One region of the Robertmurraya sp. FSL W8-0741 genome, then DNA from elsewhere that is predicted to be linked to it. Evidence: a T-box and tRNA genes for the amino acid it is inferred to sense, from the RefSeq annotation. Region 1 holds a T-box; the other holds one or more tRNA genes.

Region 1 (3,431 bases):
GTCTTTTCCGTTAATGTTCCTTCTACAACGACTGCCCGATGGAGGTTTTGACCATTCGGCGCTTTTTGAACATCCTTGATTAAAACCTTAAGCCCGTTCCCTTCAAGTGACCCTTCATCAGCAATTTGTCCGCCGCTTTCCGCATAAAATGGGGTTTCATCAAGAATAATCTGTACCTCTTCCCCTGCTTGTGCTGCTTGTACGAGCTGTCCATCTTTGACAATTGCCAAAACGGATGCATTCGTTTGTAGTTTATCGTAGCCAATAAACTTGCTGTCTACTTTAATATCACCTAACACGCCGCCTTGAATCTGCATCGAATCAACATCTTGTCTAGCAGCACGTGCACGTTCCCTTTGTGCTTCCATTTCAAGCTCAAAACCGTCATGGTCCACTTTCATGCCTTCTTCTTCTGCATACTCTTCCGTTAGTTCAACTGGAAAGCCATACGTATCATATAAGCGGAAAACATCTTTTCCTGAAATGGTTTCACTTCTATTCTCTTTTTCCTTTTTAATGATAGAAGCTAATATATTTAAACCTTCATGGAGCGTTTCATGGAAGCGTTCCTCTTCGTTTTTAATCACCTTTTGGATAAATTCTGTTTTGTCCTTAACCTCAGGATAGAAGTCTGCCATGATTTCGCCAACAACCGGTACTAATTCATACATAAATGGACGGTTAATATTAATTTGCTTCGCATAACGAACAGCACGGCGAAGAAGACGACGTAAGACATACCCCCGGCCTTCATTGGATGGAAGTGCTCCGTCTCCAACTGCAAACGCCACTGTACGGATATGATCAGCAATAACTTTAAAGGCAACATCTGTTTCTTCCTGCTGACGATATTTTGCACCCGAGATCTCTTCCGTTGCCCGAATAATCGGGATGAATAAATCAGTATCAAAATTAGTTGGCACATCCTGAACGACGGAGGCCATCCGCTCTAGTCCCATTCCTGTATCAATGTTTTTCTTTGGCAGCGGTGTATAGGTTCCATCTGGATTATGGTTAAACTCAGAGAACACAAGATTCCAAACCTCTAAATAACGATCATTCTCGCCACCAGGATATAATTCAGGGTCCTTTGGATCATTTCCGTATTTTTCACCACGATCGTAAAAAATCTCTGTATTTGGACCACTTGGTCCTTCCCCAATATCCCAAAAGTTCCCCTCTAAACGAATAATTCGTTCTTCAGGCACCCCAATCTTTTTATGCCATAATTCATAGGCCTCGTCATCCTCTGGATGAATTGTAACCGACAAGCGCTCCGGCTCAAAACCAATCCATTTCTCGTCCGTTAGAAATTCCCACGCCCATTCGATTGCTTCCTCTTTGAAATATTCACCAATGGAGAAATTTCCGAGCATTTCAAAGAAAGTATGGTGTCGAGCTGTTTTCCCAACATTTTCAATATCGTTCGTACGAATTGATTTCTGTGCATTCGTAATACGCGGATTATCCGGAATCACACGGCCATCGAAATATTTCTTTAATGTCGCAACCCCCGAGTTAATCCAAAGTAGTGATGGATCATCATGAGGTACAAGAGGTGCACTCGGTTCAACTGTATGACCTTTTTCCTTAAAAAAATCTAAGAACATGCGGCGGATTTCAGCACCAGTAAGGTTTTTCATTTATAATTCCTCCTATTTTATATTTTTACAAATCGCTCTGTTATATGTCGGTGTTGATTTTTGACTCATTTCATGTGAAACCAAAGTTTCACATGAAATGAGCCAAAAATCGTTTGATCAACTGTATTGTTTAACAAAGCTTAGAATAAAAAAAGCCCTCATTCCTAAACAGGGACGGGGACTATGCCCGCGGTACCACCCTGATTACGAATGAAAAGCCTCATTCATCTCTCAACACCTTTTAACGCAAGGTTACGGCAGAGATTAGTCTGCATTCTGGATTAGCTTTCTGTCACCCTTCATCTAGAATTTCTTTCAGCCAAGGAAATTCCTCTCTATATAGATGGACTGTAACATACTTCGTTCCTTCATCATGTTTTCCTATTGATTCCTATATCGCATTATAGCGAGTAAAATTTACATTTGTCAATGCTTTATCCTTTGTCTGCTTCATCTTGATTGTCACTTTTTCGCGAATAGCCATTTTTTCGTTTAAATAGGCAAAATTGACATTTCCTCTTCCGATGGATTTTAAAGCAAATCGTTTCGTACCCTATATCAGTTTATAGAAAAAACATTGTGGAGTACAACAATGTTCTATCCCTTTAGTCTTGCTTGGATAAAATGGTTTCTGGAATGCAAAAGGATAACTTTTAATATTGCGAGAATCGGCACACCGAGAATGAGCCCGATTATACCAGCAATTTCACCGCCGGCAAAAAGAGCAAGCATAATCAGCAATGGGTGCATATGAAGGCTTTTCCCAACAATAAGGGGTGATAATATATTCCCTTCTAAAAACTGTAATATGACAACGATGATCACCGAAGTAATGACCATTTTCATGGACATCGTTGCCGCAATAATCGTGATCGGCACAAGGGCAATAATCGGTCCAAAATAGGGAATAATGTTCGTAATCCCTACGATTACACCAAGCAACAGTGGATATTTCATGTCGACAAACCAAAATAAAAATGCTGCTATCGTTCCAATCGAAGCACCTACTAGAATTTGTCCACGAATATATCCTCCCAATGATTCATCAACATCTCTTAAAAACTGGACGCCCCTTTTCCTCCATTTTCTCGGCGTTAAATACCAGGTCGCTTTTTTGATTAAGTCGACATCCTTTAACATATAAAAAGTAATAAACGGAATGAGCGCAATCATAATCATTGAATTTAAAATTCCCACAAGATAATCTAATACTTTCGTTAGCATTCTGTCCACGGCCTGCTCAGCTGCGATAATGCCTTCATCAACACGCTCTTGGAACCCTTCAGGCCAGGCGGAAGTTTGCTCCTGTATTAAGATGACCCAGTTCCGATACTGGTTTGCAAATTCAGGCGCGCTTTCGACTAGATCTCGGAGTTGAAGGATGAAGGCTGGCAAACCTTTATAAATCGCAAAAGCAATCCCGCCAAAAAAAAGCAAATAGATAATTAAAATCGAAAGCCAGCGCGGAAAGTAATTTTCATGAAGTTTTTCTACAATTGGATGCAGTAAATAAGTAATAAACGCTGAAATGATGAACGGTGTAAAAATCACCGCAACCATATCAATAAAAGGAAGCCAAACAGGCTTTAGTTTAAAAAATATGTAGATAAGAACAAACAGTAATAATAAAAAAGCAAATCGATAAATCCACCTCAATCGGTTGTCCATTTCCCCCTACCTCCTTATCGTTAGTGTGGAAGCCTCAATGGAAAATATACGAAAGAGATAAAAAAATCCCCCCCTTTACATAAGGGAGGAACAAGACAGTATGAATTAAAGAATGTAGCG
Region 2 (3,431 bases), 380 kb from region 1:
AGAATATCACCGAATAAGGCGGAACCGCTGATTTTGAAATCACCCCAGCTAATAATAAAACTGCCGATGATCGCCATAACCCCACAGAAAATCGCCCGCACCGAAAACCTTTCCTTAAAAAATACATAAGTGCCTACAAACGCAAAAAGCGGCTGCAATGTAACCAACACGGTGGAACTCGCTACAGACGTATAATTTAATGATTCAAACCAGAGAATGAAGTGAAATGCCAGAAATACTCCTGCAACCAAAGAAAATAGCCAATCTCTCTTCGTAATAAGACGCAGTTCACTGGCATACTTTATTAAAAACACAGGAAGCATAATGATTACTGAAAAAAACAAACGATAAAAAGCAATGACCTCGGAGGGAGCTTGTGATACTTTTACAAATATAGCCGATGTCGAAACTGCAATAACACCAACGGATAAAATAAAATATGGATTTACTTTTGGCCCCATCAAATAAACTCCTTAAAATGCGGCTTTGTTAGATGTCAGTATTGATTTTTGGCTCATCTTCTCCATGAATCCATAAAGCTTAACTTTAAAGGCATGTGAAACCGGAGTTTCAAACGAATTGAGCAACAATATTGTTAACAAAGCGTTAAATTTAAAAATGAACATCCACTGTAAGGTGCATATCATTTATTTTACAACCTTTAATAAGTCAATTACCATGAAAATAATAATTTCTTGAAATCAATCATATGGTTTTGAAAAAAGGTGGGGAAAAGATGCTTGGTTCTGATATGGAAATTCTCATGAAATTGGGAATATCAACTTTCCTTGGATTAATTATTGGACTGGAAAGGGAATTGAAAAGAAAACCCGTCGGTCTTAAAACGAGTTTAGTCATTTCAATCGTAAGCTGCCTTCTTACAATTGTATCGATTGAGTCTGCCTATATGGTACCACCGAGAGAGGATATAAACATTACAATGGATCCACTTCGATTGGCTGCACAGATCATTTCCGGGATTGGCTTCCTTGGAGCCGGTGTTATTTTACGAAGGGGAAATGACAGCATTTCAGGACTAACGACTGCTGCATTGATCTGGGGTGCGGCAGGAATTGGAATTGCCGTAGGGGCAGGCTTCTATATTGAGGCAACTGCAGGAGTGGCATTGTTAATCATTAGCGTTGAAATCGTTCCAATTATTATGGGCTGGATTGGCCCCCGTCAATTGCGGGAGAAAGAAATTAAACTTCAGCTTAATGTACAAGATAAAAATAAAATCGTCGAAATCATTAACCATTTAAAAGGGGAAAAAATTTCCCTCAAACATTTACGAATCAAAGATTTAAACGACAATGATCATCTTGTGCAATTAAGAATAACTGTCCATCATAAAAGATTAACAACAGATGTGTACCATACTGTTTCAAAAATTGACGGTGTACGGAGCGTTGAAATTGAAAGTATACATTAAAAGACTTCTGACTCTGTCCACAATTGCTTAATTTCTTTATTGCTTTACCTTGTCAGGGTCCTCATTCTCTTTATTGGTAACCCGCTCTTCCCAAAGCTCGGCCCCTTAAAAGCAAACATTATCCATCTGTCTACAGAGAACTGCTATCAAATATTTTTTAATCAAGCATTCAATTAAATGCTTTTCCCCTCATAAAAATCTATATTTTTAATGCTCACGTCCTTATCACAATTAAATTTCTCTTGATCTTTTGATTGATTTCCCTATATAATAATCGATGTAAAAGATCGTACGGGGGATTAGCTCAGCTGGGAGAGCGCAACGCTGGCAGCGTTGAGGTCAGGGGTTCGAGCCCCCTATTCTCCATCCCGAAAAGCCTTGTGTATCAAGGCTTTTTCTTTTTGCTTCATTTTATCAAGCATCACTATTTTAAGTATTGTTGACGAATTGTCGCCAAAATGGTTTTTATTAAATTTTCAGACTGTATTCCCTACTAAAGCATAAAATTATGAGCAATCCTTGTTTACAATCGGGTATGCAACTGGCAGCTTCACTATAAAATCAATCAAAACTTGTACATTCAAACATTAAAAAATACACCCTTTCCAAAATTGCGCTCACTTTATGGTTCAATCCTCTAATCATGGACAAACTATATCCGTAAGATTAACCTGATAATTATGTCCAATGGAGTGATAGCATGATGAATTTTCCAACTATACATACAAACTTTTGGGATGCAATAGTAGCAGTCCCTTCTGTAATGGTCTTAACACAGATCATTAAAGTTATTTTTAAAATCCCGAAACACTTTGTACCAACACTAGCACTGGTTATCGGTTTGGCAATCTCTACTTTTATTAGTCACCGTCATGATTTGCTTGCAGGACTTTTCATGGGATGGTTCTATGGCTATGCCGCAATAGGTTCATATGCAGCAACTAAAACCGCACTTATTTATTTCAGAAACCGAAAGTAGCCTGGCAGTTACAACCTTTACCGATGCAAAGGAAAAACAACATATGCAAAGATCGGCCCTAAAAAATCTATAAACAAATCCATGCAGGCGATGCTTGTTTTAGTACAATGGATTTAGTAATTAATCTACTCTCAGCTATGTTAAGTATTTTTTTAAATTAAAAATTGTTAATCAACGGTATTTTCTAAAACACATATCCATCGCTAGATGCTGCTTTGATTGAATAATGAAGAATTTCCGCATATAACGATCATTCAAAGCATTTATTTTCTCTAAATTATGCTCAGGCTTAGTCGTTTTCGGAATTAATTATAACGAAATCATATAAATGCATTTTTGTATTAAAAGTATTCAACTCAGGAAAATCTTTCAGTACTAGCTCCTCCTGTCTTTTTCCAGATAGGAGGTTGTATTCCGCAATTTTTGCTCGCCTATTTTCATGTTCAAGGGAGAAGACATGAAGAGTGCCATTTTGTTGGAACACTTCTACGCTTCCTTCAAAACTGGTCTCCACTAGAGAAAATGCTTTTTCACTGTTTCCTGTCTCAGTCGATATTCGATAAACATCTCCGAAGCCATCGATAAAGTAAAGATTATCTTGATAAAGGAATACACATCTTTTATAACTAAAAGGTATCTGCTTGTAAAAAGTTTGCTCATCATTGGCATACGTCGCCACTTTTGTAAACTGATACTTTTTTGACTGCAAATTAACCTTGACCATTTCGGTTAAAGCTCCAGTTTGCCGAATGAAATATAAATGATGCCCATCCGTCTGAAGTTGTCCAAATGTAGTGCTGTTCTCTTCCTTCTCAATTTCCAACATTGGCTTAACAATTGGCTTTTCTCCTAATATTACTTCTTTGAACTGATAGCTTTTTTCATCTTCTGATGATGACAGTGTATAAAGACTCCCTTGATGCAACACAGAGGCTTCAATAAAGAAAGGAATGATCCCTTTTTCGAAATGCCCATCCTTTTCCCAATAAATATCCGAACGGTAGCCTCCGTTTGTTTTAT

What was found. The T-box of region 1 lies ahead of alaS (alanine--tRNA ligase). A T-box ahead of a tRNA ligase gene usually reads a tRNA of that ligase, here a tRNA-Ala.
Region 2: it has a tRNA-Ala gene. The T-box ahead of alaS (alanine--tRNA ligase) is inferred to sense a tRNA for this amino acid. The anticodon was not compared.

Annotation. Positions count from the first base shown of each region.
Region 1 is NZ_JBBOQG010000001.1:1,895,732-1,899,162, reverse strand. Features, by position in the region: gene alaS (alanine--tRNA ligase) at 1-1,643, opposite strand, end outside; T-box leader at 1,811-2,024, opposite strand; gene NST02_RS09130 (AI-2E family transporter) at 2,241-3,311, opposite strand; gene NST02_RS09125 (hypothetical protein) at 3,417-3,431, opposite strand, start outside.
Region 2 is NZ_JBBOQG010000001.1:1,511,021-1,514,451, reverse strand. Features, by position in the region: gene NST02_RS07270 (DMT family transporter) at 1-461, opposite strand, end outside; gene NST02_RS07265 (MgtC/SapB family protein) at 737-1,432, shown strand; tRNA gene NST02_RS07260 (tRNA-Ala) at 1,726-1,798, shown strand; gene NST02_RS07255 (hypothetical protein) at 2,136-2,411, shown strand; gene NST02_RS07250 (hypothetical protein) at 2,701-3,431, opposite strand, start outside.